2 regions of the Bacillus cereus group sp. RP37 genome follow, and region 2 is predicted to be linked to the other one. Evidence: a T-box and tRNA genes for the amino acid it is inferred to sense, from the RefSeq annotation. Region 2 holds a T-box; the other holds one or more tRNA genes.

Region 1 (18,481 bases), 310 kb from region 2:
ATATGAATTTACTTTTGGATGAGGGGACCTTACATGCTAAAATTTATCTTTGCACTTTTTCTCATTGTAATTTTTTCGTTTACAGGTTTCTTTACATTTTCATACTTTGCGACAGGAGAATATGGTGGCACAGGTATCATATACACCGCCATCCCATTTCTTTCTTAAGCAAAAAAAGAAAACCGAGCTTAATGAAATTAAGCTCGGTTTTTTAAGCGATTATATTCCTCTTTTAAAAGTGAATACACTTTAGCATCCCTATATGTATTATTCATTTTTACACTTTGTCTCAATGTACCTTCCTATACACCCCACTTCAACTTAATAAAGAAAAGCCCCTTCAAAAGGGACTTTTACTTAATACTGTGTAACCGCATTACCAATACCCCAAATCTCATTACTATACTGCAAAATCGTTCGATCGCTCGCAAAATGACCAGATTGTGCAATATTTAAAATCGACATTTCTAGCCACTTCGTTCGGTTTTCATAAGCTCTACCAACAGCTTCTTGCCTTTCCGCATATGGACCAAAATCTCGCAGAACGAAATATTCATCATTTTGAATAACGAGAGAATCATAAATTGCTTCAAATTCAGCTCCCGACTGTGCAAAGAAACCATTCGTCAGTTGATCTACTACTTTCTTAATATGCATATTGTGGTGATAATAATCACTTGCACGATATCCACCATTTTGATAGTAATGAAGAACCTCTTCCGCTGTTAAGCCAAAAATGAAACAGTTATCATCACCGACCCGGTCTTTTATTTCAACGTTAGCACCGTCTAACGTTCCGATTGTAATCGCACCATTCATCATAAATTTCATGTTACCCGTTCCCGATGCTTCTTTACTCGCAGTTGAAATTTGCTCACTAACATCCGCTGCTGGGAATATATCTTCCGCTAAAGAAACTCGGTAGTTTTCTAGAAAGATAACTTTCATATATTGACTCACATACGGATCATTATTCACTTTCCTTGCAAGCTCATTTATTAATTTAATAATTTTTTTCGCATAGTAATAGCCAGGTGATGCTTTCGCTCCAAAGATAAAAGTACGCGGATAAAATGTAAAACTAGCATCCTCTTTCAGACGATTATACAAATATAAAATATGAAGAACATTCAATAATTGTCGTTTGTAAGCATGCAGTCTTTTTACTTGCACATCAAAAATAGAATTTGGATCAATTGTAATCCCCATTTTATTATGAATACGCTCTGCTAAAATCTCTTTACGCTCTTGTTTTACCTCTGCAAATTTCTCATGGAAACTCGCATCATATTGGACTGTTTGCAGCGCTTGAAGCTTAATCGGTTCTTTCTTCCACTCTGTTCCAATTGCCTCTGAAATCAGGTTCGTCAGCTGCGGATTTGCCTTCATTAACCAGCGTCTATGAGCGATTCCATTCGTTTTATTATTAAACTTATCTGGATAAAATTCATAGAACAATCGCATTTCACGCTGCTTTAAGATTTCCGTATGAATTTTTGCTACACCGTTTACGCTATGGCTACCGACAATTGCTAAATGAGCCATTTTCACAAGATCATGCGCAATAATCGCCATCTCTTCAATGCGATGCCATTCATACGGATAACGTTCCCAAAGTTCATGACAGAAACGTTCATTAATCTCTTCAATAATCATATAAATTCTCGGTAATAACGGTTTAAAAATGTGAACTGGCCACTTTTCAAGCGCTTCTGATAACGTCGTATGATTCGTGTAAGAAATCGTTTGCGTCGTTATGTGCCAAGCTTCTTCCCATGCTAGTTTTTCTTCATCTAATAAAATACGCATCAGTTCTGGAATCGCCAAAACTGGATGTGTATCATTAATATGAATCGCAATTTTCTCATGTAATTGACGAAGGTCACCATATCTTTCTCTATGCATACGAACGATATTTTGCAGACTTGCTGATACGAGGAAATACTGTTGTTTCAAACGAAGTATTTTCCCCTCATCATGCGTATCATCTGGATATAAAAACTCCGATACCGCCTCTGTTTCACGCTTATATTTCAAAATATCTTTGCAATTTTGCGGGAAAGGAACTGGTTCAGCATTCCAAAGTCTAAGTGTATTTACAGTACTCGTCTCATACCCTACTACTGGAACGTCATATGGTACTGCCATAATTACTTCTGCGTTCGTATGCCTGAACTCTAAACGTCCATCAATGTATAGCGGTTCAACATTGCCGAAATAACTTACTTCTACAGCTTGATCATGCCTTCTTACTTCCCATACGTTTTCATGAAGGAGCCACTGTTCTGGAAATTCAACTTGATAACCATCCACAATTTTTTGATCAAATAAGCCGTGTTTGTAACGAATTCCACAGCCATGACCTGGTAAGTTTAAAGAGGCAAGTGAATCAAGGAAACAAGCTGCTAATCGTCCAAGTCCACCATTTCCAAGACCTGCATCTGCTTCCACTTCTTCTAATTCTTGCAACGAAATACCAAGCTCAGAAAGTCCTTGCTCACAGACATCCCTGATGCCTAAATTTAATATATTACTTCCAAGCAAACGCCCAAGTAAAAACTCAATGGATAAGTAATACATTTGCTTTTGCTCTCCAGACCGATAACTTTCGTTCGTTGCAATCCATTGACTATTCATATACTCACGTACCATGTACCCAAGCGTATTGTATTGATCACGAGTTGTAGAGTCTTTAAAACTTTTACCATACATCGTCTCTAACTTTTCTAGAAAAGCTGATTTAAAACTTTCAACATGAGTAAACATTTCTTCACCACCTACATGTTATTCCATGAGACTTTTATACAATTTCTTATAGGCAAGAGCTGATTTCTCCCAGCTGTAATCTTCAGTCATCGCTTGTTTTACAAGCTGCTCCCATACCGGTTTATCATGATAAAATTCAATTGCACGACGAACCGTGTGCAACATGTCATGTGCATTAAAGTTCGTGAAACTGAAACCATTTCCTTCTCCAGTTTCTTCGTCATAAGATTGTACAGTATCATTTAATCCACCTGTCTCTCTTACAATCGGAATTGTACCGTACGCTAATGCGATAAGTTGTCCAAGTCCACATGGTTCAAATAGTGATGGCATTAAGAATAAATCACTTCCCGCATACACTTGATGAGCTAATTCTTCATTAAATCCGATATACACTTTTACCTTCTCAGGATACTCATATGCCATCCACTCAAAGAATTGTTCATATTCAGAGTCACCTGATCCTAAAATAATACATTGTACATCTTCCTCCATTATTTCGCGGAATACAGTACGTACTAAATCAAGACCTTTTTGCTTCGTTAATCTCGTTACCATTGAAATAATCGGTGTATCTTCTTTTTCTGGCAAACCAAAATAACGCTGCAATGCGCGTTTATTTTCATTTTTTTCATATAATGAATCTGCATCGTACTGAGCAGTAATATATGAATCCGTTTCTGGATTATATACGCTCGTATCAATTCCATTTACAATGCCGCTAAGCTTACCGTTATATTTTCGTAACAACCCATCTAACTTCTCACCGAAAAACTCATATTGAATTTCTTCTTTGTATGTCGGGCTAACCGCTGTAATTTGATCAGAAGCGATAATGCCACCCTTCATAAAGTTCACATTTCCATAAAACTCTAACTGCTCACTATGAAAATATTCATCACCAAGTTCTAACAAGTCGTACATCACTTCAGGAGGAAATACACCTTGGAACTGCAAGTTATGAATCGTATACACCGTTTTAATATGCTCATATAATGGGTTATCTTGATACTTTTCACGCAGTAAGAAGTTAACCATAGCGGTATGCCAATCGTGGCTATGAAGAACATCCACTTCGAAATCAAGATGCGGAATACACTCTAAAACTGCTTTCGAAAAATAAGAAAAACGCTCTCCATCATCATAATGACCATATAGAGAATCCCTCTTAAAATAATATTCATTATCTATTAAGTAATACGTAATCCCATCCTGCTCACCTTTTAAAATTCCACAATATTGATTTCTCCACCCAAGCGGGACGTTAATTACTTTATGTAGCGTACATCCATCCCTTAATTTTTTTGGAATAAGACTATAATTTGGGAGTATAATGCGAACTTCCACACCTAATTTTTTCAGCTCTTTTGGGAGCGCACCTGCTACATCAGCTAATCCTCCCGATTTAACAAATGGTACACATTCTGATACTGCAAATAAAATATTCACTTGTTGTCCCACTGCACGAAAAGCTTATACTACTTCCCTTGCAGCTTCCTCCCTTCGAGTTTTCATTTAAATTATAACTTTAATCAGTGGAGGAAAAACCCCCACTGATTTCTTAAGAATAACTATTAATTGTACTGTTTTGAACGCTTCCTTTTTCGACAACGTATGGTTCATCGGCGTTTCCTTTTAGTACGACACCATCACCAATTTTCACGTCTTTATCAATAATAACACCGTCTATTATACAGTTATCTCCAATTTGGCTCTTTTGCATAATAATGCTATTACGAACAATTGAACCTTTTCCAATTTTAACAGAACGGGAGACAACACTATTTTCTACTTCGCCTTCGATAATACTACCGTTTGCAATCATTGTATTTTTCACGGCTGCACCCTTTAAGTAACGCGTTGGTGGTTCATCTTTTACTTTCGTAAAGATCGGTGCTTCTTTCTTAAATACTTGCTTCCAAATAGCAGGCTGCAAAATTTCTAAACTATGCTTATAGTAACTTTCAATCGAATCAATAATAGCTACATATCCTGTATGCTCATACGTAGCAATATGCAGTGATTTTCCGCGCTTTTCTCTCACTACATCAAATAAACTGTATTGCTCCACATCTTTATATGCTTCAAATAAATCTAATAATAATTGCTTCTTTAACACGTATGTTTGAAGCGAAACCCCTTCATGACAAACTTCCGTAATGTCAGCTGCCGTATGTATATGTCGCTCTAACACCCCTTGAAAATTTAATGCTGTTACGAGATGGCTATTCGTAATAACAACGTATTCTTCTCTGGCTCTTAGAAAATAATCAATATGTCTTCTAAAATGTGCAAAGGATCCAAATTCATCTTGGTCACATTGGCAGTTTGGCGGGAATAAAAACAGTCCGTCTCTTTTTCTATCTAAATCCCACTGTTTGCCTGAACCAACGTGGTCCATTAGTGAACGGTTTTTATGGCTTGTAAAAACTGCCACACTATGAATATTAGAATTCACCATATTTGAAAGCATGAAATCAATGAGTCGATAACGGCCCCCAAACGGTAACGCCGCTAGTGAACGATGCCCTGTTACTTTCTTTAAGGAAGGAAAACTTCCCGTTGCATTAATAATTCCTAACATTTTTTCTCCCATTCATTTCATCCCCCTTTTCTATTTCCCTTCAGCAATTAGTACTACATCGTCAACATTCTTTTCTGGACGAATAATTGTTCCATCTTCAATAACCATTTCCGATCCAACGATCGCTCTTTCAATCACAACATTTTTACCAATCTTCGCTCCTGGCATAACGACAGAATCAATAACCATACTACCCTCTTCCACCGTCACCCCTTGGAATAATACAGAATGCTTCACGTCCCCTTCAATGACGCATCCTTCGTTAATAAGTGATTCTTCTACTTTTGCCTGTTCGGCAATATATTGAGGCGGTTCGTTTGGATTCACAGAATAAATACGCCAATTACGATCGTTTAAATTCAGCGACGTTTCATCGCGAAGTAAATCCATATTCGCTTCCCATAAGCTTTTCACCGTTCCAACATCCTTCCAATATCCTTCAAACGGATACGCCATAAGCTTTTTCCCTTCATCTAATAAAAGCGGAAGTACATCTTTTCCGAAATCATTACTAGATTCAGGATTTCTTGCATCCATCTCTAAATACTCTTTCAAAATTGCCCAGTTAAAAATATAGATTCCCATTGAGGCAAGATTACTTCTTGGAAATTGCGGTTTCTCTTCAAATTCAACAATCTCCATCTCTTCATTTGTATTCATAATGCCAAAGCGACTCGCTTCATCCCAAGGCACTTCAATAACAGAAATCGAAACATCCGCTTCTTTCTCAATATGGTAATCTAGCATTTTACTGTAATCCATTTTATAAATATGGTCGCCAGATAAAATAAGAACATACTCTGGTTCGTACTGACTTAAATAGTTTAAGTTTTGATAAATGGCACTTGCCGTACCTGTGTACCACTTCACCCCTGAAGATTCCGCATAAGGAGGTAACACTGTGACTCCACCGCTTACTCGGTCTAAATCCCAAGCATTGCCGATTCCGATATAATTATGAAGTTCAAGTGGTTGATACTGCGTCAAAATCCCCACCGTTTCAATACCAGAATTCGCACAGTTGCTTAGCGTAAAATCAATAATGCGATATTTACCACCAAATGGAACAGCTGGCTTGGCTAAATTTTTTGTTAATGCACTTAATCGACTACCTTTTCCCCCTGCTAGTAACATTGCTACGCACTTTTGTTTTTGAGCCATCTTGTTTTTTGCTCCCCTTTCTCGTCTTCACTGGTCGTAATATGGATACGCCAAATGGTGGAATTGTAATTTCTACATGTGCTGCTTGATTATGATACGGTTCTAGAATCGCCTTAAGACGTTTCTTATTTACTTGCCCCGAACCGCCATATTGCTCAGCATCACTATTTAAAATCTCGTTATAATTCTCGAAATCTGGTACACCTACTTTATAGTTTTCATATGTAGCTTTCGTAAAATTACATACGACAACTAACGCATCTTCTTGTTTATCCCCTTGGCGGATAAACGAGAAAATACTTTGCTCATGATTATTAGCATCTATCCACTGAAATCCTTCAGGTGAATGATCAAGCTGCCAAAGTGGTTTGGAGCGCTTATACAATGCTATGAGCTCTTTAAAGTAATCATGCATATAACGATGCATTTCAAAATCATGTAAATTCCAATCTAAATCTTCAAGGTCTTTCCACTCATCAAACTGCCCAAATTCTCCTCCCATGAAAAGTAATTTCTTTCCTGGGTGAGTAAAAAAATATCCATATAATAAACGAAGTTGAGCAAACTTATCCCAGTAATCTCCTGGCATTTTATTTAATAACGACTTTTTCCCATGAACGACTTCATCATGAGAAAGCGGTAATATAAAGTTTTCAGAGTAAGCATACATTAAAGAAAACGTCATTTTCTCATGAATATGCTTCCTATACTCAGGCGCACACTCCATATATTTCAGCACATCATTCATCCAGCCCATATTCCATTTGTAATTGAACCCAAGCCCACCTTCATACGTTGGGGCTGTTACAAGTGGCCAAGCTGTTGAATCTTCTGCTGTCATAAGGAAATCTTCATCTTCTGCAAACACCGCTTCATTTAACTCTCGTAAAAATGAAACAGCGTGCTCATTACTTTGCTCCTGCCCTTCTTTATTCCAATACAACATATTCGCAACTGCATCCACCCTGAAACCGTCAATATGGAAATGTCTCATCCAAAATAACGCATTTGAAATTAAGAAATTACGTACTTCCCTCTTTCCTAAATCAAAATTGACAGTTCCCCATACTAGATTTTCTTGGACATCTTTATCTTTATATTCATAAGTCGGTGTCCCATCAAACAAATATAAACCGTGAGCATCTTTACAAAAATGCCCCGGCACCCAATCTAAAATGACACCGATTCCATATTTATGACATTCATCGACAAAATGCATCAAATCATGTGGCGTGCCGAATCTACTCGTTGCTGCATAATATCCCGTCCCTTGATATCCCCAAGAACGATCATATGGATGCTCAACAAGCGGCATAATTTCAATATGTGTAAATTGATGTTCCACCACATAAGGAATGAGTTCTTCTGCCATTTCCCTGTAAGAATACAGTGTTCCGTCTTCTTTCTTTTTCCAAGAACCGAAATGTAATTCATAAACCGTCATCGCTTCTTTATAAACCGATTTTTTCTTTTTCTTACGGCTCCAGTTTTTATCATTCCATTCGTATCCCTTTATATCAAAAACTACAGATGCCGTATTCGGTCTTACTTCTGCATACACAGCATACGGATCTGCCTTTAAAATGACGTCACCAGTCATTGTTTCAATCGCATATTTATATATTTCTCTTTCTTCAATATGCGGTATAAACAAGGACCAAATTCCCTCTTCTGTCACTTGTAGCATCTTATGTTGTTCATAATCCCATTCATTAAAATCTCCAACAACACTCATTGCTTTCGCATGAGGAGCCCATACTGTAAATCGTACTCCTCGCATCTCATCTTCCGTCACAACATGTGCGCCAAAGATGTTATAACTGTCATAGTACTTTTCTGTATGAAACTCATCTCGTTTCACTTCTTCACAATTTATTACACTCAATATGTTCACCTCACTAAGATGACAGAATTTTTTATACTTTAACAATTCTGCAAAAAACTGAAATATCCTTGTTGATTTATAAAAAATATACGTTTTTTTCTTAAAAATATTGATTTTTTTTCACATTTCCATATAAAATATCGAATTTTGACGAATATTCATTGAAAACGCTTCACTTTCTTTCTATCTTTCTGCCTTTTATTTATTTCTCAATATCTATTCTATTAGATTCCTCCTATTTTCCACTCTATTTATCACGTAAAATCACAACAAAATAATCTGTCATAAAAAAATGTTTCTCAACATTTTTTGTCACAATTTTATTGAAATGGAAAATTCATAAGCATATACTTGTTCTCAATAAAGAACACCAAACCTTCGCAAATATAATTCATACTGAAACACTCTGTTTACTCTATCCATACTCCCGGCGAACGTTTGAAAAAATTAAAATTAGGGGGCTTTCTTATGTCAGTAAAACAAAAAGTTGGAATGGGAGTTGTCACAGCTTCACTTGGCTTATCCCTTACATTCGGCGGTGTATTCGCCTATTTCAGTGATTCTGAAACATCGAATAATTCATTTCAAGCGGGAACACTAGACCTTTCTATTAATCCAAGTGTAATCGTTGATGTGAAAGATTTAAAACCAGGTGATTTTATTGAAAGAAATTTCAAGCTTGAAAACAAAGGAACATTGGATATTGCAAAGGTAGCACTTGAAACATCCTATGAAGTTACAGATGCAAAGCAAAATAATGATGGTGAAGATTTAGGCGATCACATCATCGTCAAATTTTTAGTGAATGATGGAAAGCCATCTAATCCAAACGATGATCATGAAATTTTGTGGGAAACAAAACTATCAGAATTGAAAAATATGAAACCTGAGGATGTAGCTACATCTCTAGAACGTCATAACTTAATAGATGGTATTAAATCTGGTGAAACAGATTCCTTACACGTCCTCTTCTCCTTTGAAGACAACGACCAAGATCAAAATAAATTCCAGGGGGATTCCTTACAGCTAAATTGGACATTCCATGCAGAGCAAACACCAGGCGTGGAGAAATAATTTTAAAAATATAAATTATCGGAGGCCTATACATGAAAAAGAAAAATCGTTTTGTTACCGGAATTGTAACGGCTGGCGTTCTATTTTCAACTGCCCTTCCGTTCAATGTACTTGCTGAAAACCCTATTAATCAAATTGACTCTTCAAACGCCCAGTCTTTACTATCAAAACTTTCTAAAGAACAGCGTCAGGCATTACAAACGTTAGATGCCAATCCTGGTTTTACGATTTCACCAGATATTAATACGAGCAGTTCCGAACCAGTAAATATCATTGTAGAATTTCAAACTGCGCCAGTAAAGATTAATGAATTAAAACAAAAAGAAAAAGGATTGCAAGCTGCACCTGGAAATATAAAAGCACGCATTGATCAAGAGCATGAAGAATTCCAAAAAGGTCTTAAAAACCTCCGTCAATTCAGTCCATCAGTAAAGTCTGGAAATTTCCAGTCTGTACAAATTAAACGCTCTTATAAACATGCTATAAATGGGGTTGCCCTGACATTACCTGCAAATACAGTTGAAGAATTGTTACGAATCGGTGTTGTAAAACGTATTTGGAAAGATTACGAAGTAAAATTAAATTTACCAAAACAAGCAGAGCAGAAAGCACCTCAAAAACTAACAGATAGCATTCCGCAAATTGGGGTAGATAAGTTACATAGCGAGGGCATTACCGGAAAAGGAATTAAAGTTGGTGTATTAGATACAGGTATTGATTACAATCACCCTGACTTAAAAGATGTGTATAAAGGATACCGTGCAAAAAATGGCGAGGACTCTAGCAAAATAGACCCAAACTCCGTAAAAGGTTGGGACTTTATTAATAACGATGCAGATCCGATGGAGACTACGTATGCAGAATGGCAACAATCTGGCGCTCCTGAATTCGATGATCGTGGCTCTTCCTTCTACACCGCACATGGTACTCACGTAGCAGGTATCGTTTCTGCTCAAAAGAAAAACACATCAGATTCCGCAGTAAAAGGTGTTGCACCTGACATTGAACTGTATAACTATCGTGTACTTGGTCCATACGGAAGCGGAGATAGTTCTGGTATTATTGCTGCAATCGATAAATCTATTTCTGACGGTATGAACGTTATTAATTTATCGTTAGGTGACGATAGTAACAATCCGCTTGATCCAACGTCTATCGCTGTCAATAACGCGATGCTTTCCGGTGTTGTTACAGTCGTTGCTGCTGGGAACTCTGGTCCAAATCCAGCGACACTCGGATCACCAGGTGCTTCTCCCTTTGCGATTACGGTCGGGGCAAGTGATAGTTCTATTTCCTTACCAAAACTATCAGGTCATGCTGGACAAGTACAATTCCCTAACTTAATTTTATTTGGCAAAAACTTCACTGATAAAATAGAAGATTTCAAAGGACAATCTCTCCCTATTGAATCTGTAGGAATCGGTACGCCTGACGAATTTAGTAAAAAAGATGTAAAAGGGAAAATCGCTCTCGTTGCACGTGGTACACTCTCATTTGATGAAAAAATCGCGAATGCGAAACAAGCTGGTGCAAAAGCCGTTATTATTTATAACAATGTGGACGGAGAAATTCCTTTCTACGTTGGCGAAAGCACAAAATACATTCCAGCATTCCGCCTAACGAAAGAAGACGGTGAAAAACTAAAAGCTCAAATCGAACAAGGTAACACCTCCTTTACTTTTGGCGAAATTAGTTATATTCAAACAGAAGGCGATCATCTTGCAGACTTTAGCTCACGAGGCCCTGTTACATCAAATGATGATATTAAACCTGATATTACAGCACCTGGTGTTGCTGTACTTTCAACAGTGCCTGAATATATTAACGATCCACAAGAAGGCGAAAACTATGACGTTTCCTATGAGCGTATGCAAGGAACATCTATGGCATCCCCTCATATCGCTGGCGTTGCTGCTCTTATTTTACAAGAACACCCAGAATACTCTCCATTCGATGTAAAGGCGTCTCTTATGAACACGGCTGATGATTTAAAAGAAAAATATTCTGTATATGAAGTTGGAGCTGGGCGAGTAGATGCATACAACGCTGTTCATACAGAAACAAGCTTTAAAGTATTAGATACGACAAAAACTGTTGTAAATGATGAAGTAATTGAAGTACCCGAAGAAACTGGATCTATTGCATTCGGTAAGTTTTATCAAAAAGACGGTGAAGCTCTTGAACAAAAACGAAATATAAAAGTGGAAAACCATAATAAACAAGAGAAGAAAGAATTTAAAACAGAAATTTCTTATATACCGGCTTCTTCTACTATTAACGATGCTGTCGCAAACAGTGTAAAAGTCTCTGTTCCAGAAACAATTACTCTTGATGCTGGCAAATCAGATGAAATCGAAGCAAAAATTAATGTCCCAGCCGGTGCAAAGCAAGGCCGATATGAAGGATATATTCATATTACAAATACGAAAAATAAAGAAGAAACGTATCAAATTCCGTTCTCTATTCGTGTATCAGAACCTGGTATTGAAAACGCGATACTATCAAGAAAAGCCATTTCAACTGATACATCGAAATTTAATCCATACGGTGAATCCTATGTTCACGGGGCATTCCAATTAAATAGCGAACTTGAAACGTTAGATCTTATCGTGAAAGATTCCAAAACAAATAAAGCGCTCGGCTTCATCGGAACATTAAACACGAGTGGACTAAAAACGGATGTGTATTATTACTTAGATTCATTCTTTAACGGAAAAGTATATCCTTTTACAAATGATCCTGCAAAACCAATCGGTGATGAGAAAATCAACTTACCAGAAGGAGACTACACAATTGAGTTTGTCGGCTACGATAAAGCCGGGAAAGCACGTGTGAAAGGTGATTATGTCGTAATTGATAATACACCACCGGAAGTGAAATTAACGGGATTAAAACCTGGTATTTATGAATTAAATGAAGAGAATTATACAGTGGAAGATGGCAAAAAGGCACTATGGATTAAAGGTAATGTATATGATTCAAACGTTGACTACTTAAAAGGAAAAGGCTTAAACATTACGCAAGAAGCGAATGGCGTTATGTACTATGATTATTCCCCATACTTGCATAAGTTTTTACCTATTAATGCAAATGGTGACTTTAAAGTTGGCATTACTCCTGAATCCTTTAAGGTGGAAGGCCCAATGAACACAGGCGTATATATTTTCGATTATGCAACTGCAGGACCTGACTATCCAAACGGTGTAAATAACTATTGGTTTATCCCGCAAGGAGCTCAATATGCGAAAACTAGCTATGATAAAAGAGAAGTATACAAAAATGATGAACTTACTGTAACCCTAAATGCGAAACACGTAAAACAATTCGTTGCTGGGGAATTTAACGTAAAATTCCTAGAGAAGAACTTCAAATTTGCAAATGCGAAATTGAATCCTGCTTTTGAAAAACTCCTTTCTGAAAAAGGGGTAACAGCAAAAGTAAATGAACCGAAACTAGAAGCAGGTTCTGTTACAGTAGGCGGAGCTATCGATGACAAAAACTTCGCTGGATTAGATGGTGATTTCCCATTCATTGATGTAACGTTCAAAGTCGAAAACGATGAGTTTTATGAAGCAAATGCTCAATTAGATTTATCAGTGTTCGCTTACTGGAAACAAGGTGAACCAGAACCAAACAGAATGCGTGTACTTCAAGATCAAACATTCTCAGTTATGTCCTTAAACTCACTAGTAGAAGGAAATATTAAACCTGGTGCATTCTTAAATGAACGTGGATATTTAGATGAAAAATTCGATTATACAAAGCTTGGCGTAAAAGTATATGCAACAGATTCCTACCGTCATAAGTTTGAAGGATCACTAGATAAATATGGATACTTCAAGCTGAATGGATTTCCAGTTAATAAACGCGACTATAACTTATATGTAGAAGTTCCAGGACATTTAACAAGCCGTCTAACAACGAAATTAGGTACTGAAAAAGATGGTAAGCTGCTTGGTCAATATTATTATGCACGCCTTGATGAAAACCTTGCCGGTGATGTAAACGGTGATAAAGTAATTGATATAAAAGATGCTGAAATTATCGCTAGCAACTATGGTAAAAAAGGAGTATCTGTAAAAGACGGAGACCTTAACAAAGATGGTATTGTCGACGAAAAAGATATTCGCTTTGTTGAAAAGAACTTCTTGAAAAAGGGTCCGGATGCATCTAAATCACAAACACCTGCGGAAAAATCAAAAAGCGGTACACTGGCAGATATCTTAAAGAAATTGGGATTAACGCCTAAAAAATAATAATAAAGAGCACTCTACGTAAAGTAGAGTGCTCTTTTCTATAAACGATCCTTATCCAGCAAAAGGGGTATATTGGGGATATACAAGGAAACCGGAAAAGGAATTTATATTAAATTATATGAATTCAGAGGTAGGAAGCAGTGTCCCGCCTCTGAATGATTTATCAATTATTATAGTACTGGTGCCATTGTTTCTTTTAATACTTTTACAGAATGAGCGAATTTCGCTTTTTCATCTTCATTTAGCTCAAGTTCTACGATTTCACGTACACCTTCGCGGTTAATAACAGCTGGAACACCTACGAAAGCATCTTTCTCACCGTATTGTCCTTCAAGGTATGCAGATACAGTTAATACGCTGTTCTCGTTGCTTAAGATTGCTTTAGTTACACGAAGTAGTGACATACCGATTCCGTAGTAAGTTGCACCTTTACGCTCGATGATATGGTAAGCTGCATCACGTACGTTTTCGAAGATTTTGTCTAAGTCTTCTTGTTTGTACTGTTCGTTGTTAGCTAAGATTGTTTCTAGTTTTTGTACACCGATAGTAGCGTGGCTCCATACTGGAAGTTCAGTGTCACCGTGTTCACCAACGATGTAAGCATGTACGTTACGTGGATCTACATCTAAGTAGTCACCTAACATGTAACGGAAACGAGCAGAGTCTAAAGTTGTACCAGAACCGATTACACGCTCTTTTGGTAGACCAGATTCTTTCCAAGTTACGTAAGTTAAAATGTCAACTGGGTTAGTTGCAATTAAGAAGATTCCATCGAATCCGCTATCCATAATACCGCGAACGATTTGTTTAAAGATTTTTGTGTTCTTCTCAACTAAGTCTAAACGAGTTTCACCTGGCTTTTGTGGTAATCCAGCAGTGATAACTACTAAATCTGCATCTTTACAATCTGCATAGCTACCGCTCCAAACTTTTGTTGGTGATGGAGAGAATGGTACTGCATGGCTTAAGTCCATCGCTTCCCCTTCTGCTTTTGCTTCATTAACATCTACTAATACGAATTCTTCAGCTACACCTTGGTTGATCATTGAGTAAGCGTAACTACAACCTACAGCTCCTGTTCCTACTAATACTACACGATTGATACCTTTTTTCATGTTAATTTCCCCTCTCTATTGTTCACATCTATTTTTTATGATTGTTTAAGTAATTAATTAAAATACTAATTTAATGTTGTTTAACTTCTTTACACTCATATTGTAGCACGTATTATTGTGAATTACTTCACAAATTATGACCTATTTGTGAACTTTTTCACATAGAGTGTAAAGTTGATGGAATAGGTGTGGAATCCATTTTAATGGAGGCGTTTTCTTTAGATTGTGAAAGGATTTTTCTTATGTTTTCTTTGGTGATTGAAATTATATCGGCGATTTTCTGAATATATCAAGCGCAACTCACATTTTCTTCTTTCATCTCTAATATGGTTGCTATTTCCTTATATAAAAATTCATAATTATACTTTAATAAAAGGATATATTTATATATTGGATTCATCTTTCCAAGCATGCTTTGTATTTCTACTTGAAGCTCTTTTCTCAAAAGTGGTTCATCTAATCCTTTTGATCCAATTAATTGAACAGATTCAATCGGGATTTCTTCACTACGCTTTTGCCTTCTTGATAAATCACGGTGTCTATTAATCGCAACTTGAAATAACCATGTTTTTATATAAGTAATTTTCATATTTGGTACAGACAATAATGCTTTATGTATCGTGTCTTGAACAATGTCTTCTACATCTGCTGGTGTTAGCCCCTCGCCATCAAGTTAAAATTTAATACGATCCCCAGAACCATAAAAATGGACCTCGTTGTTATAAAAGACACAATATTTTTGTTTTGGAAGCATTATAAAATTTTTAACTTTCACAGCATAATTACTTTGTAATTATACCTTTTATTATCTCAAAACCAAAAACTCTTATTAAAACTTGTTTACATACATACAAATCATATAAGTGAATAAAAAATAATTATTTTTATAACCATTAGGGGGGCAAATAAATGAATATATATTTAGCCGGGCCATTTTTCAACCCTGAACAAATTGCACTATTAGAAAAATTAGAGATAATTTTATCTAAGAAAGGATTAAATGTATTTTCTCCACGAAAATATATGAGTAAATTTCCCTTTGGATCTTATGAATGGCAATTTCAAAACTTTGTTACTGATGTAAATGCAATTCAACATAGTGATATTACCTTTGCAATATATAATGATCAAGATTCCGGAACAATGTGGGAAGTTGGGTATACTTGGTCACTTAAAAAACCTATTATTATTTTTAATACCAAAGAAAAAGTTGTTAATCTTATGATTACACAATCTTTACATGCATATTTGGATAGCTTTGATAAAGTAATTCAGTATGATTTTAATAAATTACCTCGTATATTTTATGATGGAGCTGTAACGTAATCAAAAAAAGAAAAAAGCTCATGTGAAATTAAACTTATATAATCTTAACGTGGTTTATTTCCAAAATGATGGCGATACCCCATCACCATCAAGCTAATTTTGAGGGCATTATAAAATTCTTAGGTTAATGGGCATATGGTGTTAGCCCTATTTTAAGAAAATACCTATAAATGCTTTTAGAGGTTTTTATAATAATCTTTTCATACTCCATCGCTCTCTCCTTTCTATTAGTTAGACGATTAGAATAGAAAAAAGTATACAAGAAATCTATAAAAAAAAAGCAGACGATTCAAAGTCCGCTTTTACACAACAAAAAAGAGATAGCAGATTATGCTATCTCTTTTAGTATGACCCGTACGGGATTCGAACCCGTGTTACCGCCGTGAAAGGGCGGTGTCTTAACCACTTGACCAACGGGCCAGTTCTGGCAGAGAAGAAGGGATTCGAACCCTCGCACCGCGTTCGCGATCTACTCCCTTAGCAGGGGAGCCCCTTGAGCCACTTGGGTACTTCTCTATAAATATGGCTCCGCAGGTAGGACTCGAACCTACGACCGATCGGTTAACAGCCGATAGCTCTACCACTGAGCTACTGCGGAACAATTATGGTGGGCCTAAATGGACTCGAACCATCGACCTCACGCTTATCAGGCGTGCGCTCTAACCAGCTGAGCTATAGGCCCATAATTGAAAAGCGGGTGAAGAGAATCGAACTCTCGACCAGAGCTTGGAAGGCTCTTGTTTTACCACTAAACTACACCCGCATTAAATTATAAATGGTGAGCCATGAAGGATTCGAACCTTCGACCCTCTGATTAAAAGTCAGATGCTCTACCAACTGAGCTAATGGCTCATTTTGAAAGTGGTGCCGACTAGAGGACTTGAACCCCCAACCTACTGATTACAAGTCAGTTGCTCTACCAATTGAGCTAAGTCGGCTTGCGACTTCAAAATGGTGGCTCGGGACGGAATCGAACCGCCGACACGAGGATTTTCAGTCCTCTGCTCTACCGACTGAGCTACCGAGCCTTTATGTAAAAAATGGCGGTCCCGACCGGGGTCGAACCGGCGATCTCCTGCGTGACAGGCAGGCATGTTAACCACTACACCACGGGACCATTTGGTTGCGGGGACAGGATTTGAACCTGCGACCTTCGGGTTATGAGCCCGACGAGCTACCGTGCTGCTCCACCCCGCGATGATAAAATATTTAATTTAGAAAAAATGGAGGAGGTAGAGGGATTCGAACCCCCGCGCGACTCTCGCCGCCTGTCGGTTTTCAAGACCGATCCCTTCAGCCGAACTTGGGTATACCTCCGAGATATAAACCTTTAGTGGTGGACCTTGTAGGACTCGAACCTACGACCGGACGGTTATGAGCCGTCTGCTCTAACCAGCTGAGCTAAAGGTCCTTTATGGTAGCGGCGGAGGGGATCGAACCCCCGACCTCACGGGTATGAACCGTACGCTCTAGCCAGCTGAGCTACACCGCCATAAATGATATTAAAAAAAGTGGAGCCTAGCGGGATCGAACCGCTGACCTCCTGCGTGCAAGGCAGGCGCTCTCCCAGCTGAGCTAAGGCCCCGTGTTTTTTGGAAAATCGGGAAGACAGGATTTGAACCTGCGACCCCCTGGTCCCAAACCAGGTGCTCTACCAAGCTGAGCCACTTCCCGTTAATAAAAGCGCGCCCGAGAGGAGTCGAACCCCTAACCTCTTGATCCGTAGTCAAACGCTCTATCCAATTGAGCTACGGGCGCATATGGTGCCGAGGGCGGGGGTCGAACCCGCACGGTGGTCACCCACCGCAGGATTTTAAGTCCTGTGCGTCTGCCTGTTCCGCCACCCCGGCATGTCATATTGAAAATTGGAGCGGAAGACGGGATTCGAACCCGCGACCCCAACCTTGGCAAGGTTGTATTCTACCACTGAACTACTTCCGCAAGACATGTTTGAGTTATTTTATTAAAAGTGCGGGTGAAGGGAGTCGAACCCCCACGCCAAAGGCGCTAGATCCTAAGTCTAGTGCGTCTGCCAATTCCGCCACACCCGCATATTAATTATTTCAAGAAAAAATGGGGCGACTGATGGGAATCGAACCCACGAATGCCGGAGCCACAATCCGGTGCGTTAACCACTTCGCCACAACCGCCATGATTTTCTGGTGCCGACTAGAGGACTTGAACCCCCAACCTACTGATTACAAGTCAGTTGCTCTACCAATTGAGCTAAGTCGGCTAAATGGTGGAGGATGACGGGATCGAACCGCCGACCCCCTGCTTGTAAGGCAGGTGCTCTCCCAGCTGAGCTAATCCT
Region 2 (11,571 bases):
AGGTGCACCGTGCGTACATATTTCACCGTTAATAGCCACGCGTCCAGCTTTAATAAGACGATCTGTCTCACGTCTTGAGCAGGATTTTGCTTCGCTTATGTATTGGTTGATTTTCATGTCTTATTCCTTTTCACATATATTAAAAGCGTCAATCTATGGCAATATCATTATGCCACGATTGACGCTTTTTCACTTCGCAAAAACAACTAAATAAATAACCCCAATCACCAAAAATATTCCACAACAAGCTAACAATACTTTTGCAAGTTTGTCCATAAACATATAATGGTTTCCCCTTTGTTTCGTTGTTTTCTATTTTAATTCGACAACTGTTACGCCTAGGCCTCCCTCGCCCATGTCACCGTAGCGGTAGTTTTTCACGCCGCGATGTTTCTTCAAGTAGTCTTGTACACCTTGGCGAAGCGCTCCTGTTCCTTTACCGTGAATAATTGAGACGCGAGGATAGCTTGCAAGCTGGGCATCGTCTAAATATTTTTCAACACGCATCATTGCATCTTCATAACGTTCACCACGAAGGTCAAGCTCTAAGGAAACGTGATAATCTCTTCCCTTCACACTTGCAACTGCTTTTTTCTCAGTTTGCTTCGGTGTATTAATGTATTCCATATTGGATTCTTTCACTTTCATCTTCAGAATACCAATTTGTACGCTCCACTCTGTATCACTTACCTTTTCAAGTAATTGACCTTTTTGGCCGAACGTTAATACTTTTACTTCATCACCTGCGCGTAATTGTTGTTTCGGCGCTGTGTTTTTCACGTTTACTTTTTGTTTCTTCACAAGCTCTGGCGCCGCACCTTCTAGACGGCTCTTCGCTTCAATAAGCTCATGGTCTTTCACGTTTACAAGCTGTGCTTTACGCAATTGACGAAGTTCTTGAATAATGCCTTCTGCTTCTTTCTTTGCAGCTTCGACTTTTTCTTCTCCTTCTTTTTGCGCTTTTAATAATTTTTCATCGCGCTCATCGTTAAATTCAATAATTTGACGCTGTAATTCGCGATGCAGTTTTTCAGATTGCTTACGAAGTGCTTCTGCTTCGTTCCAGTCACGTTCTGCGTTCTTTTGACTTTCTTCTAACTTCGCAATCATATTTTCAATTTTGTTTGTATCTGTACTAATGTGGTTACGAGCTTGATCAATCACGCGATCAGATAATCCAAGGCGTTTCGAAATTTCAAAGGCATTACTACGTCCTGGTACACCGATTAATAATTTATACGTTGGGCTTAATGTGTTTACGTCGAACTCAACGCTCGCATTAATAACTTGCTCACGGTTATATCCGTATGCTTTTAATTCTGGGTAATGCGTCGTTGCAACAACGCGAGCACCACGATTACATACTTCATCTAAGATTGAAATTGCTAATGCAGCCCCTTCTTGCGGGTCTGTTCCAGCTCCTAATTCATCGAATAAAACTAAGCTTTCAAAATCAGCTTTTTCTAAAATATCAACAATGTTCACCATATGTGAGGAGAACGTACTTAAACTTTGTTCAATCGATTGCTCATCACCGATATCAGCAAAGATATTTTTGAATACACAAATCTCTGATTCATCCATTACTGGAATATGAAGACCAGATTGCGCCATTAGTACACAAATACCAACTGTTTTCAGCGTAACTGTTTTACCACCTGTGTTCGGTCCTGTAATAACAATTGTCGTGAAATCTTTACCTAACATAATATTATTTGGCACGATAATTTCCGGATCAATAAGCGGATGACGTGCTTGTCTTAAATCCATATAGCGCTCGTTATTTACGATTGGCTTCGTTGCTTTAATACGCTTGGCATAAAAAGCTTTCGCAAAGATGAAGTCAAGATTCGCAACTACTTCTACGTTCGATAAAACGATATCCGCTTCTACTGCCACTTCTTCTGTTAACATCAATAAGATGCGTTCAATCTCTTGTTTTTCTTTCACTCGTGCTTCTTGAAGCGCGTTATTTAATTCTACAATGACTTGTGGTTCAATAAATAACGTTTGTCCAGAAGCTGATTGATCGTGAACAATACCGCCATATACGCCGCGATATTCTTGTTTTACTGGGATTACGTAACGTTCGTTACGAATCGTTACAATCGCGTCAGACAGCATCTTTTGCGCGTTGGAAGAACGCGTCATGTTTTCTAACTTTTCACGAATACGGCTTTCCGCAGTACGAATTTGAGTACGAATACCACGCAGTTTATCACTTGCGCTATCGACTACTTCACCGCCATCACCGATGCAATTTGTAATCTTCTTTTCTAAATCATATAAAGATACAATTTGAGCAACATGAGTTTCTAAAATGGGAAGCTCGACACCATTATCAACCATATCTTCAATGAAACGTTTCATATTGCGACTACCATACATCGTATTGGCAATATCCAGTAGTTCATTCGGGCTTAACATACTTCCAATCTTTGCACGCTTCACATTTGAGCGAATATCCGTAATACCACCTAATGGTGCATTACCTTTCAAACGAATGACTTTCGCTGCTTCATCCGTTGTATCTTGCATTTCTACGATTTCTTCAAAATCAGTGCTCGGCACTAAATGCTTCACTTTGTCACGGCCAAGTGAAGAGGCTGTATGTTCAAGTAATTGTTCTTTTACTTTATTGTATTCTAATACACGCAACGTTCTTTCTAACATGTTGCAGGTCCCCCTTGTGTTACTTATTACGTTTAATATAGTCTAATAAACGTTCAATATCCCATGTGTTAATTACGTTATCTTTTTGAATCCAACCTTTACGTGCCGCTGCTACACCTGTTTCCATATCTTCTAACATTTCAAGCGTATGAGCATCCGTATTAATCGCTACTTTTACACCAGCATCTTGTGCTTGTTTTAATAATTTCGCGCTTAAATCTAGACGGTTTGGATTCGCATTTAATTCTAAAACTGTATTTGTCTCTTTTGCGAGTTCAATTAATAAATCTGTATCTACATCATAACCCTCACGACGTCCAAGAAGACGTCCTGTCGGATGAGCAATCATTGTGACATGCTTATTCTCTAGCGCAGCGCGAAGACGTTTCATAATCGTTTCACGGTCTTGTGAGAAGCTAGAGTGAATCGCTCCAATAACATAATCTAATTCTGCTAGTACTTCATCATCAAAATCAAGTGTTGCATCCGGTAAAATATCCATTTCAATTCCGCGTAAAATTGTAATGTCTGGATACTTTTCATTCATACGTTCAATTTCTTTCGCTTGTTCACGAAGGCGCTCTTTCGTTAAACCGTTCGCTACTTTCAAGTATTGTGAGTGATCAGTGATTGCCATAAACTTATATCCACGAGCGCGGCACGCTTGTACCATTTCTTCAATAGAAAAAGCACCGTCACTCCACGTTGTATGCATATGTAAATCACCTTGTATATCGGAAAACTGAATTAAGTTTGGATACTCTTTAATTAATTCAATTTCTTTTCCATCTTCACGCACTTCTGGCGGGATAAACGGAAGACCGAAATGAGCAAAGAACTCCTCTTCTGTTTCAAACGTCTTCACTTCACCTGTTTCTAAGTTTTCTACACCGTACTCACTAATTTTCTCGCCTTTATCTTTTGCGATTTGACGCATTTTCACGTTATGGTCTTTTGATCCTGTGAAATGGTGAAGCGTTGTAATAAATTCTTCTGGTTTTACTAAACGGAAATCGATTGAAATATCATATTCATATTGAAGACGAACAGAAACTTTCGTATCTCCACTTGCGATTACTTCAATCATATTATCGAATTGCAGTAAATGCTCACGTACTGCTGCTGGTTCTGTCGTTGCAATGATAAAGTCTAAATCTTTCACTGTTTCACGAACACGGCGCAAACTACCAGCGCGAGAGAAACGAATTACTTCAGCAATATTCGACAATTTCTCCTCTATTTCCCCGGCAATAGGCAATACCATCGCGATTGGTAAACGCTCTGGACGAGAGCCTACTTGATCAATTGCTTCTAATATTTTCTCTTCTGTCTTCTTACCGAAACCTGCTAAAGCTTGTACTTTATTTTCCTCACAAACCGCTTTTAGCGATTCCATATCAACAACACCAAGTTCTTTATATAACTTAGCTACCTTTTTACCACCAAGGCCTGGTAATTTTAATAACGGTAATAAGCTACTTGGCACTTCTTTTTCAAGCTCTTGTAATACTTCAGATGTTCCCGATTCTATATATTCTTGAATAACTGCCGCTGTTCCTTTTCCGATACCTGGAATCTTCGTGAAATCTTCAATTTCAGAAAGACTGCGATCGTCACTTTCTAATGCTGCTGCCGCCTTACGAAATGCAGATATTTTAAATGGATTTGCGCCCTTTAGTTCCATAAAAAGCCCGATTGTCTCTAGTAATTTAATAACTTGTTTTTTATTTACTTTCATCATTACCCCGCCTTTCTTTCATAGAAAAAAACTCCTCTTTCCGAAAAAAGAGAAGTTATACTCTGCTACCTGTCTGCCATAGTTCCTTCACCTTTTCAGAGAGAATCGGTGTATCGTCTACAATTATTTTGCTAATTGATGATTTTTGTAATGGTGTTTGTACTTGTTCAATCGGAAGAATGTTTCCAATGATAATTAAGACAAACAAAATAATATATACTTCTAAAAATCCGAGGATTGCCCCCGCAAACGCATTTACTTGCTTTAAAACCGGTATTTCTGCAAACATATTTAACAAATTACCAAGTAACGAAAGTGCAATTTTTGTGATAATAAACAATATGATAAACGCAAGCGCTTGATAAAATACTGTCTCAATATTATTTGCATCAATCCATTCTGGAACAGATACGTTTTTATCAAATGGATACGGAATAAATTTCGCAAGTGCTGGCGCTAAATCTTTACAGTACCAGTATGCAACAAGGTATGCGATAATAAAGCTTGTTAACTTTACAAGTTGCAGAATAAACCCTCTGCGTAAGCCGAGGAAAAATCCCATAACAAGCAGTAAAATGATAATAATATCAATCATGTTATTCCATTCCTTTTTTTGTCATACTTTCTTTCAATTTCTCATGTTCTTCTTTTAATTTTATGTAATCGTGTATGACGTTTACCGCCGTCAATACCGCTAGTCTACTCGTGTCAAGCGAAGGATTCTTGGCATTGAGTTCGCGCATTTTATCATCCACAATCGCTGCTACCATGCGGATATGACTTGTACTTTCATCGCCAACAACTGAATATTGCTGACCATAGATTTCTACATTAATTCGACTTTTCTTTCCCTTTTGTTGTGACAACTCACCGGCCTCCAATCACGTACAGAATCCTAAAGTTTATCATACCATGAACCTTCATAATATGGAAACAGAAAGAACAATCCGATATGATAAAAATAACAATATAAAAAAAGGGGCGACCATTATGTCAAATTCTATCGTAATTCAAACAAATTCTACAGTAATTGAAGACATGAAACAACAATATAAACACTCGCTTAGCCCGAAAATCCCGCAAGGCGGGATCTTCATGGCAAAGGTACCATCTTGCACAATTACAGCGTATAAATCTGGAAAAGTAATGTTCCAAGGCGGACGTGCTGAAGCAGAGGCTTCTCGTTGGCAAACTGTCTCTCAAACACCGAAAACAGCTGTAAAAAAATCTGTCGATTCACACCGTTATGCACCGCCTACTTCCATTGGTACAATGTCTATCGTAGGGTCAGATGAAGTTGGTACTGGTGATTTCTTCGGGCCGATGACAGTAGTTGCTGTATATGTGGATGCGAAGCAAATTCCACTTTTAAAAGAACTTGGTGTAAAAGACTCTAAAAACTTAAATGACGATCAAATTACTGCCATTGCGAAACAACTTCTACACGTTGTTCCTTACAGTTCTCTTGTCCTTCATAATGAAAAATATAACGAACTATTTGATAAAGGAAACAACCAAGGTAAGTTAAAAGCTTTACTACATAATAAAGCTATTACAAACTTATTAGCTAAAATTGAGCCTACAAAACCTGAAGGCATCTTAATCGACCAATTCACACAACCTGATACATACTACAAATATTTAGCAAAACAAAAACAGGTACAGCGTGAAAATGTTTACTTCGCGACGAAAGGCGAAAGCGTCCATTTAGCAGTAGCCGCTGCTTCTATTTTAGCTCGCTACTCATTCGTAAAACAGTTTGACGAATTAAGTAAAAAAGCTGGTATGCCACTTCCAAAAGGTGCTGGTAAACAAGTTGATATCGCTGCTGCTAAATTAATTCAAAAACTTGGTAAAGAACGATTACCTGAGTTTGTGAAACTGCATTTTGCTAATACGGAGAAGGCGTTTCGCTTATTAAAATAGTATCGACAAAAACAGGAGCCTACAAACTCCTGTTTTTTGTTTCACCCTACTATCGACCTTATATTTTTGTTACAATATAAATATACAGATTATTCAAATTAAGGAAGGGGATTCCCATTGCTACTTCTACAAATGATTCTAAATATCTTACTAGGTGATCCACACGAAAGACAGTTCGAAATTAGAGAAAACATTCAGCTACTAAGTGAACAACGAGAGTTCAACGATTTAATAGAACGCTATGGCCGATCTTTCTTATTAAACTTTCGGATCCGAAGATTTATCGGGAAACACGATGCCCGCTCGTTAATACATAATCCAGCAAAACTACAACACTTCTGTGAGGAACTTGAATGTATGATAAGAAAAAGGAGGTTTTTCATATGAACGCTGTAAAAGTGAAAAAGTTATTATATGTTTTCGTACACCTAGTAGGCCCGCTTTCTTACTTCATTATTTCTACCATTTGGGGAGTTTTATTCACTACTAAATCCACATTCGAAAACATATCTGATAATCTTGGCGTTATGGCCATCTATTACGTGTTCATAAGCTTACTGTGGTTTTTCTATTTAGATCGATTAGACAAAGATGTAGATAACATTACAAAAGAAATTAACGATAATAAGATGTAACACATAAAAAGGAGAGCCGCCAAGACTCTCCTTTTTTATGTTAGCTTCGTTTCTGCTTCTTATTTGATGAAGATACTTTATGAGAACCTGTTTCATGTGTCGTCGTTCCTTGTCCTTCTATTTCTGGAGAACCAAGGCTTGATCTTGAATGATCTTTTTTCACTTTTTTACTCATTTATATTCACCCCTTCGCGTTACTTTTTGCTACGAGGTACTAAACTATTCAAAATAAAAAGCGAGAGGAAATCCTCTCGCTTTTTTCATATTTTAGAACTCAGAAGAACCTGGAGTTCTTGGGAATGGAATTACGTCACGGATGTTAGCCATGCCAGTGATATACATTAGGAAGCGCTCGAAACCTAGACCGAATCCAGCGTGTTTTGTACCGCCGTATTTTCTAAGTTCTAAGTACCACCAGTAGTCCTCTTCGTTCATACCTAATTCTTTAATTCTGTCTACTAAAACGTCCATTCTTTCTTCACGTTGACTTCCGCCGATTAATTCGCCGATGCCAGGAACTAGAAGGTCAGTAGCAGCTACTGTTTTTCCATCTTCATTCATACGCATGTAGAACGCTTTAATGTCTTTCGGATAGTCAGTTACGAATACAGGGCGTTTGAAGATCTCTTCTGATAAGTATCTTTCATGCTCTGTTTGTAAGTCAATACCCCATTCTACTGGGTATTTGAAGTCAGCACCTGATTCTTGAAGTACTTTAATTGCTTCTGTATATGTGATACGACCGAAGTCAGAGTTAATCACATTGTTCATACGCTCTAGAACTGTCTTATCAACGAAGCTGTTGAAGAATTCCATTTCTTCTGGCGCATGCTCTAGTACGTATTTCATTGCATATTTCAGCATATCTTCTGTAAGATCCATTACGTCACCTAATTCAGCGAATGCAATCTCAGGCTCAACCATCCAGAACTCAGCAGCGTGGCGAGTTGTGTTTGAGTTTTCTGCACGGAATGTAGGTCCGAATGTGTATACATCACGGAATGCTAATGCATAAGCTTCAGCGTTCAGCTGTCCACTTACTGTTAAGTTTGTTTCTTTGCCGAAGAAGTCTTTTGCTTCATCAACTTGTCCGTCTTCACCTTTTGGTACGTTGTTTAAATCTTGCGTTGTTACGCGGAACATTTCGCCAGCACCTTCTGTATCACTACCAGTGATGATTGGTGTGTGAACATGTACGAATCCACGCTCTTGGAAGAACTGGTGAATCGCAAATGCTGCGATAGAACGTACGCGGAACGTTGCAGAGAATGCATTTGTTCTTGGACGTAAGTGAGCGATTGTACGTAAGTATTCAAACGTATGACGTTTCTTTTGAAGTGGGTAATCAGAATCTGATAAACCCTCGATATCAATTTTTTCTGCTTTAATTTCAAATGGTTGCTTCGCTCCAGGCGTTGCAATTACTTTACCTTCTACTTTAACTGAAGAGCTAAGTGGAAGTTTTGCAATTTCTTTGAAGTTCTCTAATTCTGTATCGAAAACGATTTGAACGCTTTTGAAGAAGCTACCGTCGTTTAATTCGATGAAACCAAATGCTTTTGAATCACGTAAGTTACGAATCCACCCTGATACTTGTACTGTTTGACCTGCGTATTTATCTGTATCTCTATACAGACTTTTTACTAATGTGTTTTCCATAGTGAAATTCTCCTTTGCTGATATATTTAAATACAAAAAAACCTTTCATCCATAAAGGGACGAAAGGTTAAACTTCGCGGTACCACCCAATTTGTCATAAAGACCAACTTTAACTCGTATGTAATACATACTTCCCGGTTTGTAACAGGCCGGATTCCCGTCTAAGTCTACTCTTGAATACAAGATTCAATTTCGGTTAGCAACTCCAAGGTGTTCTTCACATATACCGCCTCATCAGGCTCTCACCATCCCTGACTCGCTTTGGATTATAGTATATACTACTTTTCCTTATCATCGTCTTTCGTTTTGTTAAACTAAAATTAATGTACTACATTCGAGAGAAAGATGCAAGATGCCAGAAAATATATAAGCGATTTTTATAATATATCGACTTACCGACATCTTTAGACGATTGTGCAATAAAAAAATTGCCGGAATGAATCCGGCAATTTTCTAATTACTTACGTAACTCCGCACCGAATTTCTCTTCTACCGTTGTTAACACACGGTTATGTGCTTCTGTTACTTCTTCGTCTGTTAACGTACGTTCTGCATCGAAGTAGGTCATAGAGAATGCAAGTGATTTCTTGCCTTCTTCCATTTTTTCACCTTCGTATAAGTCGAATAGCGTTACGTCTTTCAGAAGTTCTCCGCCAGTTTCAGCAATAACTTGCTTCATTTCACCAGCTTTTGTTTCTTTCGTTACGACAACAGCCATATCACGTGTCATAGATGGGAAACGTGGAATTGCTGAGTAATAAGTTTCCTCTGCGTCTGCACCGAATACTTTTACAAGAGATAATTCGAATACGAATGTATTTTTCACATCTAATTGTTTTTCTGCTTCAGGATGCAATTGACCGATGAAACCAATTACTTCGCCATCTAATACGATGTCAGCTGTACGACCTGGGTGCATACCTTCACGTTTTGCTGGTGCATATGTGATTTGGTTTGAAACGCCAAGTACGTCGAATAGTCCTTCTAGTACACCTTTCATAACGAAGAAGTCTACTACTTTCTTCTCACCTTGCCATGCATGGTGAAGAGCAAGACCTGTCATTACACCTGCAAGATGTTGTTCTTCTTTCGGAAGTTCTCCTGCTTCTGTTGGCAAGAAGATAGAACCTACTTCGTATAAAGCAACGCTATCGTTTTTACGTGCAACATTGTATGAAACTGCTTCTAACAACTGTGGCACTAAGCTTAGACGAAGTTGGCTACGCTCTTCACTCATTGGAAGTGCAAGGTTTACAGGAGCTTTTTCATTTGGCTCAACCATATATTGCTTCGCTTTATCAGCGCTTGTTAATGAATATGTGATCGCTTCATATAAACCAGCACCCTCTAGGAAGCGACGTACTTTACGACGTTTCGTTTGTGCTGCTGTTAATTTACCACGAGTCATCGTTCCAGAAGGTAATGTAACTGGAATGTGATCATAACCGTATAAGCGGCCCACTTCTTCTACTAAGTCTTCTGAAATTGTAATATCAGGACGACGTGCTGGTACATTCACATGGAATGTTCCTTCTACTTCTGTGAATGGGAATTTCAAGTTTGTGAACATTGTACCCATTTCACTTGCAGAAATATTTGTACCTAATACACGGTTTACTTTTTCAGCAGTAACAGATACTGTACGCTCTTGTACTTGTAAGTTGTCAGCTTCTACTACACCTTCAAGTGCTTCTCCTCCAGCGTATTTCGCCATTAAAGCAGCTGCGTGTTGAATTGCTTCAAATGTACGTGTTGGGTCGATTCCTTTTTCAAAACGTGCACTTGATTCACTGCGAAGACCTAAGTCTTTTGATGTACGGCGCACTGTTTGACCTGCGAAGTATGCAGATTCAATTAAAACGTTTACTGTCTCATTTGTAACTTCAGAATCCGCTCCGCCCATTACACCAGCAACAGCTAAAGCTTTTGTGCCGTTTGTAATTACAAGGTGGTGGCTTTGTAATGTACGCTCTTGATCATCTAACGTTTCAATTTTTTCGCCTTCTTTTGCAAGACGAACAACGATTTCTTTTGAACCTAATTTATCGTAATCGAATGCATGTAACGGTTGACCGTATTCCATTAAAATGTAGTTTGTAATATCAACTACGTTGCTAATTGGACGAATGCCAGCTGCCATAAGGCGAGTCTGCATCCACATTGGTGATGGACCAATTTTTACGTTTTTAACCATTTTTGCAATATATAATGGGTTTTCTTCTTTCGCTTCTACGCTTACAGAAATGTAATCAGAAGTTTTTTCTGCAGTTTCTTGTAAGTCGATAGCTGGAAGTTTTACTTCACGGCCATAAATAGCAGCTACTTCATATGCAACACCTAACATGTTTAAGCAATCAGCACGGTTTGGTGTTAAACCAAGCTCAAGTACTTCATCATGTAAGTTTAAAATTTCAAGTGCATCTGCACCAACTTCAGCGTCACTTGGGAAGATGAAGATACCATCTGCATATTCTTTTGAAACTAATTTCCCATCAATGCCAAGCTCTTGAAGAGCACAAACCATACCGTGAGAAGCTTCACCACGTAGTTTTGCTTTTTTAATTTTGAAGTTACCAGGAAGTACAGCGCCAACTTTTGCAACTGGTACTTTTAAACCTTTTGCAATATTCGTAGCTCCACAAATAATTTGAACTGGCTCTTCTTCACCGATATCGATTAAGCATTTGCTTAATTTATCAGCTTCTGGGTGTTTTTCACACTCTAATACGTGACCAACTACAACACCTTTTACACCTTTATTTAATACTTCAACACCTTCTACTTCAATACCACTTTTCGTGATTTTGTCTGCTAGTTCTTGTGCTGTTACATCTTTAATATCTACATACTCTTGTAACCAACGATATGATACGAACATACTTATCCTCTCCTTCCCTTACGCTCGTTTGAATTGTTGTAAGAAACGTACATCATTTGTAT

Evidence for each region. A T-box is a leader RNA that pairs with one kind of tRNA and senses whether it is charged. The one in region 2 lies ahead of asnS (asparagine--tRNA ligase), so its partner is inferred to be a tRNA-Asn.
Region 1: it encodes a tRNA-Asn, which carries the amino acid that the T-box ahead of asnS (asparagine--tRNA ligase) is inferred to sense. The anticodon was not compared.

Annotation. Positions count from the first base shown of each region.
Region 1 is NZ_JARVHP010000001.1:567,859-586,339, reverse strand. Features, by position in the region: gene QCI44_RS03045 (hypothetical protein) at 34-168, shown strand; partial or broken gene QCI44_RS03040 (GNAT family N-acetyltransferase) at 198-302, opposite strand; gene glgP (glycogen phosphorylase) at 358-2,766, opposite strand; gene glgA (glycogen synthase GlgA) at 2,785-4,215, opposite strand; gene glgD (glucose-1-phosphate adenylyltransferase subunit GlgD) at 4,328-5,362, opposite strand; gene glgC (glucose-1-phosphate adenylyltransferase) at 5,381-6,511, opposite strand; gene glgB (1,4-alpha-glucan branching protein GlgB) at 6,459-8,396, opposite strand; gene QCI44_RS03010 (CalY family protein) at 8,865-9,470, shown strand; gene QCI44_RS03005 (S8 family serine peptidase) at 9,503-13,726, shown strand; gene QCI44_RS03000 (L-lactate dehydrogenase) at 13,897-14,841, opposite strand; partial or broken gene QCI44_RS02995 (RNA polymerase sigma factor) at 15,131-15,481, opposite strand; gene QCI44_RS02990 (nucleoside 2-deoxyribosyltransferase) at 15,751-16,167, shown strand; tRNA gene QCI44_RS02985 (tRNA-Glu) at 16,516-16,587, opposite strand; tRNA gene QCI44_RS02980 (tRNA-Ser) at 16,593-16,683, opposite strand; tRNA gene QCI44_RS02975 (tRNA-Asn) at 16,691-16,765, opposite strand; tRNA gene QCI44_RS02970 (tRNA-Ile) at 16,773-16,849, opposite strand; tRNA gene QCI44_RS02965 (tRNA-Gly) at 16,860-16,930, opposite strand; tRNA gene QCI44_RS02960 (tRNA-Lys) at 16,944-17,019, opposite strand; tRNA gene QCI44_RS02955 (tRNA-Thr) at 17,030-17,105, opposite strand; tRNA gene QCI44_RS02950 (tRNA-Phe) at 17,120-17,195, opposite strand; tRNA gene QCI44_RS02945 (tRNA-Asp) at 17,209-17,284, opposite strand; tRNA gene QCI44_RS02940 (tRNA-Met) at 17,288-17,364, opposite strand; tRNA gene QCI44_RS02935 (tRNA-Ser) at 17,392-17,484, opposite strand; tRNA gene QCI44_RS02930 (tRNA-Ile) at 17,502-17,578, opposite strand; tRNA gene QCI44_RS02925 (tRNA-Met) at 17,583-17,659, opposite strand; tRNA gene QCI44_RS02920 (tRNA-Ala) at 17,680-17,752, opposite strand; tRNA gene QCI44_RS02915 (tRNA-Pro) at 17,768-17,841, opposite strand; tRNA gene QCI44_RS02910 (tRNA-Arg) at 17,852-17,925, opposite strand; tRNA gene QCI44_RS02905 (tRNA-Leu) at 17,929-18,017, opposite strand; tRNA gene QCI44_RS02900 (tRNA-Gly) at 18,034-18,108, opposite strand; tRNA gene QCI44_RS02895 (tRNA-Leu) at 18,138-18,218, opposite strand; tRNA gene QCI44_RS02890 (tRNA-His) at 18,242-18,317, opposite strand; tRNA gene QCI44_RS02885 (tRNA-Thr) at 18,328-18,403, opposite strand; tRNA gene QCI44_RS02880 (tRNA-Val) at 18,408-18,481, opposite strand, start outside.
Region 2 is NZ_JARVHP010000001.1:885,676-897,246, reverse strand. Features, by position in the region: gene QCI44_RS04765 (23S rRNA pseudouridine(2604) synthase RluF) at 1-117, opposite strand, end outside; gene QCI44_RS04760 (endonuclease MutS2) at 313-2,673, opposite strand; gene polX (DNA polymerase/3'-5' exonuclease PolX) at 2,693-4,411, opposite strand; gene QCI44_RS04750 (CvpA family protein) at 4,467-5,006, opposite strand; gene zapA (cell division protein ZapA) at 5,008-5,277, opposite strand; gene rnhC (ribonuclease HIII) at 5,402-6,337, shown strand; gene QCI44_RS04735 (hypothetical protein) at 6,455-6,724, shown strand; gene QCI44_RS04730 (hypothetical protein) at 6,721-6,972, shown strand; gene QCI44_RS04725 (YuzL family protein) at 7,013-7,147, opposite strand; gene asnS (asparagine--tRNA ligase) at 7,240-8,631, opposite strand; T-box leader at 8,684-8,935, opposite strand; gene pheT (phenylalanine--tRNA ligase subunit beta) at 9,089-11,509, opposite strand; gene pheS (phenylalanine--tRNA ligase subunit alpha) at 11,528-11,571, opposite strand, start outside.